DNA from 2 places in the Acidovorax sp. GW835-FHT14G06 genome. Region 2 is predicted to be linked to the other one. Evidence: predicted binding sites of a transcription regulator. Region 2 holds the regulator's gene; the other holds the start of a gene.
The links. Region 2 encodes LexA, which represses DNA repair genes until DNA is damaged. Its sites were predicted from a motif close to ACTGTATNNNNATACAGT; they were not measured.
Positions count from the first base shown of each region.

Region 1: imuA (translesion DNA synthesis-associated protein ImuA) is a predicted target of LexA. The motif match lies at 2,122-2,139, and genes of this name have one in related genera.

Region 1 is NZ_JBXAGA010000001.1:85,805-89,210, forward strand. It holds gene AC1Q64_RS00375 (DNA polymerase Y subunit UmuC family protein) at 1-1,238, opposite strand, end outside; gene imuA (translesion DNA synthesis-associated protein ImuA) at 1,201-2,091, opposite strand; gene AC1Q64_RS00385 (HD-GYP domain-containing protein) at 2,357-3,406, opposite strand, start outside.
Region 2 is NZ_JBXAGA010000007.1:311,612-315,017, forward strand. It holds gene AC1Q64_RS14820 (hypothetical protein) at 1-238, opposite strand, end outside; gene AC1Q64_RS14825 (asparaginase) at 258-1,217, opposite strand; gene lexA (transcriptional repressor LexA) at 1,301-1,975, shown strand; gene AC1Q64_RS14835 (D-2-hydroxyacid dehydrogenase family protein) at 3,042-3,406, shown strand, end outside.

The DNA of each region.
Region 1 (3,406 bases), on a different contig from region 2:
CGCGCAGAAGCAGGACTGGCGGGTGTACGCGTGGCAGCGGAGGGCGTACCCAGCATTTCGGTGGCCGGGCGCCATTGCTGCATGCGTTCGGGCCGGTGGTCGGCCAGCAGCACCGGGGCCACCACATGGTCGGCCCCCAGGCGGGCCGACAGGCGCTCCAGCAGTTGGTGCAGAGCCTCGCCTGGGGTACCTGCCGGATCGGCGCTGCCATGGCTTGCAAAGCTGCGCCCCCCCACCTCCCCCGGGGGCAGCAGGCTGGCACTGCGGTGCGGCAGCGGGGCCGCGTCGAGCAGTCGCAGCGTGATCTGGTTGACCGGCGCGGCCAGCGTGGTGCGCGCCAGGTTTTCGGCCAGCAAGCGCCGCAGGTGCGCCAGGTCGTGGGTGGCCTGGGCTGTGCGCACCTGCAGCGCCTGGGTGGGGGGCAGCACCACGCCATCGATGCGCCGCAAGTCGTGGCGCCATGCCAGCTCCAGCGCCAGTATGCCCTGCTGGCGCGCCTGCAGCCAGGCCTGCAGGGCCGTGAGGCTGCGGTTGGCGCTCCACAGCAGTGCGTCGGCCGACGCGGCCAAGGCGGGCAGCTCGGTGGTCAACACAAACTGCTCGGGCAGTTGCAGCCAGGCATGGGCTTCAGGGGCATCGCCCAAGGCCTGGTCCAGCACCCGCAGCACACCCGCCCCCAGGCGCCGCGCCACGCCCGCGCGCGGCAAGGCCCGCAGCGCCCCCCAGGTGCGGCACCCCATGCGCTCCAGGCTGGCCACATGGGGGCGCAGTGCTGTCAGCGTGTGCAAAGGCAGGTTCTCTGCCCTGTCCTGCGGCGGGCAGATACGCCCGGCCAACGCCATACGCAGCCTGGCCTGGGCGACCAGGGCGGTGGGGCCTGTGCCCCACACAGTCGGTGCGTGGGACAGCAAAGCCGTGGTCGATCCGCAGGAATGGACAGGGTTTTCAGTGCTGCTGGCGGCTGGATGGACAACGCTATGCCCTTCGCATGAGACGGACGCATCGGCCCAGGCTTGCAGCACCAGCGCCTGCAGCGCCTCGCGCCCGCCCCACAGGCGTTCGGTGGTGGACACTTCCAGCAACACCGCCTCGCCATCGGCCAGCGCCACACGCGGCGTAAAGCACAAAGCCCACCAGCCTGCGGCGGAGTTCAGCGCTTCGGTACTTCTATTGGTGTCTGTACCCGCCAAGGCGGTGGCCTCATCGCACCAGGGCAATGGCAGAGCGATCCAGTGCATGCCTGCTCCCTTCTGGTCTGCCCCCCGGTGCATTGCGCGCCAGCAGGGCACCGGAGCCCCCAGCCACCCGCATAGCCACAGCCTGGCGGCCCGCCACCAGGGCACTCGCCGCCTCCTGCGCCGCACGGCGCCGCTCGGCCTGTGCCAACAGCACCTGCGCCAGCTGAGGGTGGCAGCCCGGGAGATGGAGCACTTGCGCCAGCGGAGGCCCCCGGCGTTTGAGGATCTGCACCTGCATGCCAGGGGCTTCTGCGGCATCCCCTGGCAGGGCCAGCCCCTGCACTTGCAGCCGCAACTGGGCCGGCGACGCCTGAGACACCTGTGATGCGGGCCATGAGGCATCGACCGGACGAAACACCCACAACAATTGCTGCTGCTGGGCCGCCGCCCATTGCAACCGCCGCAGGGAGGCAGGCTGTGCCTGGGGCAGCCAGGCCATGACGGCCAGCACGCCTTGGCAGCGCAGTGACTGCTCGGCCGCCCACAAGGCGACCATGGGCGAGTCGGCATGCACCACACACACCCGCTCTGCCCGCAACCCCTGCGACTGCAGGGCCGGGCCAAAAGGCTCGCACGGCGGCGCCACCAGCACCACCGCCCCGCTCTGCCTGGCCGTGGCCTGCACCAGTGCGGGCAGCACCAGTTGCCATTCGTGCAAGCCCGCCAGAGGCTGAAGCACTTCGCTCAGGGCCCCCACGGGCCAGCCGCCACCCGGCAGCTGGGCGTCCAGCGCGGCATGGCCCGTAGGCAGGACGCGCTGCGTGCTTGTACCCAGCGCGTCGGCATGCCACACCCCAGGTACGGCAATCGGCAAATCGGACGCAACCCGCAAAGAGGGGTGTGGCGCAGGCATGGTGGTGGGAGAGGTTCAGTCAACACGAATACTGTAAATATAACCAGTATTTTGCCATATGGGGGAACCTGCGGGTGAAGCCTCACCAAAGAGGTCGGTCTGAGGGGATAGGCGCGCGCTGGCAAACGGCATACGCGTTCAGGGCAGCGCCGATGGGCGCCAGCAAGCACCGCCAGCGGCGGGGAACCACCGAAGGGGCAACCAGCGCACCGGCAGGATCGATATGGCCAGGGATGCTCTGCACGAATCATCGTGCAGAGCATCCCTAGAGCGAGCGCATCGCCCAGTCGCACCAGTCCGCCACCGCCGCATCGGCAGGCGTGGCACGGTCCGAGAGCTGGGGCCAGCGGCGGTGGCTGGCGTTCAGGATGCTTTGCAGTTGCCACAAGGCCTCGCGCCCCACCAGAGCGACCTCCGCCATGCCAATGGCATCCCCTTGCAATTGCGCCAGCAACTCCCCCTGATGCCGGGGGTGTGAGCCCGCTTCTATCAAGGCTTTTTGTAATGCTAGGAGGCGGGAATCGGTAAACGCAAAGGCGCTGCCTGCAGGAGACTTGGCCGCCGTGTCTGGGGGCAAGGCCGCCTTGAGCTGGTCCCAATAGGCAAAGGCTTCGGCCAGCAATTCGATCTGGCGCGGTGCATCGTTGCCCAGGGGCATCAGGGCTGATTCGCGGGCCACTTCCTCCTGCAGCAGCGGCAGGATGAACGCCACCAGTGCCGAAGGAAACTTGCGGTGGTTGAGCCGCAGCACCAGCGACAGCCGCTGTGCGGGCATGTCGTCGTATTTTTCGTAGAACGCTGCCACCACTTCGGCCAGCAGCAGGATGCGGCCCATGGGTGTGATGTCCGCCCCCAGCAAGGCGCGCGGGTAGCCACTGCCGTCCATGCGCTCATGGTGCTCCAGCACGGCCACTTCGGCAGCACGTGGATAGGCCTGCGTGTCGCGGATCATGAGCATGGCCGAGATGGGATGGGCCACCAGGTGCTTGCGCCCTACCCCCACCACCTTGTGGTCCGGGTCGTCCCAGGCCGGGTCCATGTGCAGCACCCCCAGGTCATGCAGCAGCGCAGCTGCCGCCACCGTGCTGCAATCGCGTTCGCTCAGCCCGCTTTTGACCGCCAGAAATACCGCCACGGTGGTCATCACCAGACTGTGCTGGAACAGCGTGGGCCGCTGGTCACGCATCACGGTGAGCTTGCAGGCCATGGCAGAAGGCAACGGCAGGGACCGCAAGGGCGCCAGCAACCGGGCACCTGAGCCCAGGGCCTCAGCCAGCATGGCGGGCAGGGTTTCCTGCTCGATGAGCGCCTGGCC
Region 2 (3,406 bases):
GCAACTCCGATGGCTGGGTGGCAAACATCAACAGACCCGATGCTGCCGCCAATCCAAAGCCACACACGGCCAGAGTCAGACTCAGCCGAGCGAGGTCTTTCACCGGCAAGGCCGCACCGCGCCCAAACACCCGCAACTCCAGCAACACCAGATTGCCCAGCAACAGCGCAATGCCCACGATGTGGACGACTTCGAGCGCGGGATAAGCCCAGGCGTGTGTCTTGAGTGCTGCGAACACGGCTGGCAGTCCTTTTCGATCAATCCGCCCGCAGCAAATCAAGCATCAGTGCAACCCGCGCCTTGACTGGCGACAGGCCTTGCGAGGCAGGCAGCGCATCACCCGGCTTGGGTAGTACCTGTCCCTCGGCGCAGCGGGTGGAGCGCACCACCCGCACCCCGGCTTTCTGCGCTCGCACCAGAGCAGCCTCCAGATCGTGGTGGATCGTGCCATTGCCGGTGCACGCCACCACCAAGCCCTGCACCCCCTCTCGCACCAGAGCATCAACCGCCCTGCCCGACGCGCCTGCATGGTTCATGACGATTTCCACCCAGGGCCAAGCAGCAGCGCTCACTATATTATTGATAGCGTTATCGGCATGATTGACATGCGCTACCGGGCTATTGAATGCCCAACGGACCACGCCCTCTTCCACCCAGCCCAAAGGACCGGCCTCGCCCGAGCTGAAAGCATTGACGCGATAGGGATGCACTTTTTGCACATGCCGGGCGCCATGCACTTCACCCGCAGCAGCGGCCAGCACACCCGTTGCGCCCGGTGCCAACACCGTAGCCACAGCGTCCAGCAGGTTCTGGGGTCCATCGGGTGTCAGGGCTGTGGCGGGCCGCATGGCGCAGGTCAGCACCACGGGTTTGCGTGCATCCAGCACCTCATGCAAAAACCACGCAGTCTCTTCCAGGGTGTCTGTGCCATGGGTAATGACCACACCTCTCACCTCCGGGTCGCTCAAATGGTGCGCGCACCGCAGAGCGAGCGTGCGCCACACCTCGCAATCCATGTCCTTGCTGTCGATCTGCGCCACCTGCTCAGCAGCCAAGGCGCCCCCTGCCAGTGCCTGCAGGCCTGGCACGGCCGTCAGAAGTTGCTCCACCCCCACCTGGGCCGCGGTGTAGCCGATGTTGTCCCCCGCCTGTGCAGAGGTGCCCGCGATCGTGCCACCGGTGCCCAAAACCACAATTTTTTGCCCACTCACTTGCATACTCCGAAAAACTGATGAAAAATACAGGTACTGGATTAAAAAACAGTTGTTCGCCACTGTAACCGCCTGCACCGGAAACCACCATGCTCGACAACCCCAAACTCACCGCCCGCCAGCAGCAGATTCTGGATCTCATCCAGACCGCCATCGCACGCACCGGCGCGCCTCCCACCCGCGCAGAAATAGCGGCCGAGCTGGGTTTCAAGTCAGCCAACGCGGCAGAAGAGCACCTGCAGGCCCTGGCCCGTAAAGGGGTGATCGAGCTGGTCAGCGGCACCTCGCGCGGCATCCGCTTGCGCGGAGACACAGTGCGCTCTATCAACGCAGCCCGTGGCAACCAATTCAGTCTGCCCATCCCGGGTCTGTCGCAGCTGGTCTTGCCCCTGGTAGGTCGGGTGGCTGCGGGGTCGCCCATTCTCGCGCAGGAACATGTGGACCAGACCTACAGCGTGGAAAGCAGCCTCTTTCAACACAAGCCCGACTACTTGCTCAAGGTGCGGGGCATGTCCATGCGCGACGCCGGCATCATGGATGGCGATTTGCTGGCCGTTCAGTCCACCCGCGAAGCCCGCAACGGCCAGATCATCGTAGCCCGGCTGGGTGACGACGTCACCGTCAAGCGGCTTCGCCGCACGGCTACTGCCATCGAGTTGCTGCCCGAGAACCCCGACTATCCCGTGATCGTGGTGCAGCCCGGCGAGCCTTTCGAAATCGAAGGACTGGCAGTGGGACTTATCCGCAACACCATGCTGATGTAGCGTGTGCCCCTGGGGCCGCACCGTGGGTGGCGGGCGTTTGGTGAACGGGTACAACCGATTCACCAGCCCTGCGGTGCAGGTCCCGTTGAATGCCAAGGCCTCTCAGGCAATGCTTGATAGATCGGCGGAGCAGCTGGCTGCACTGTCGAGGGATCAACTCGCACTGCGTCTGTCTGCGATGGTGTTCGACCACTTTGCAATCCTGCCTATGTTCAACCCCCGACTTTCGGAGTTTTCACATGGGAATTGCTTTGTTCACCCTGTCTGCTGTGCAGAACCCTCTTCGCAGTCTTAAAAAGCTGCTTGCCAACCCAGCCGGTACCCCCAAAGACCGACTGGACCTGCTGGCACAGCCAGTCGGCATGAGACGTACCAGGCCAGGCAACTCCCCAGCATCGGCTTCCCGCAGTGATGAAGCCCAAGCCCTGGTTCCCAGCAACTCCACAGAGCCACAGGCACAACGTCCATTGCGCGGAAATTGGCCCTTTACCGCCAAACCTCCAGTACGAACGCCGGAAAGCCCGACCAGACCCTCTGCCCCCCACCGCTCCTTCCTGCCAACACACATGGCCGGCAGCAAACGACAGGCCTTTTTGGCGTCAGTGGGTGCAGACAACTGCCCAACGCAATCCACCAGGGTGCTGCGCCGGGCCTCTGACACAGGCACCTGCCGCTTGGTAATTGCCGGCCGCATGGCCGATGTGTGCGCAGAGCTGGACCGCCTGGCAGCATCCGAGGCGCTCCGGGCCTGATTCTCAGAGCGCAGCAGGCGGCACGAGCGCCAAGCCCTCTTCTACGCCCCGCGCACCAAGACTGCGGCACTGTCAGGCAGTGCTCGATCCGCAAACGTCTAACACCGGGGCACCGGCAGGTCCAAAAATCAGCACCGAGCTGCAGCAGTCGTGGTGCATGGCACTCTCTGAGTCCGGACTTCCGTGCACGCGCAGTGCAAGAAGTACGTCCACGGGGCCCATGCAGCACTCAGTCACCAAAAAACCTCAGGCTTTGGTATGCCCAGCACGGCCCCTGTGGCATTCCCCAGCGCTCGCCAAGGCACAATGTCGGCATGAATATTGTGATCCTCGACGATTACCAGGATGCAGTGCGCAAGCTGCATTGCGCCTCTCGGCTCGACGCATACACCGCCAAGGTGTACACCAACACGGTCAAAGGGCTGGGGCAGCTTTCGGTGCGACTCAAAGACGCCGACATCATTGTGCTGATCCGCGAACGGACCCAGATCACACGCCAACTGGTTGAAAAACTCCCGCGGCTCAAGCTCATCGCCCAAACTGGCAAGATTGGGAGCCATATTGATGTAGCGGCATGTACTGAGCGGGGGATCGCCGTGGCAGAAGGGGTCGGCTCCCCTGTGGCTCCCGCCGAGCTGACCTGGGCCCTGGTGATGGCCTCCATGCGCCGCCTGCCCCA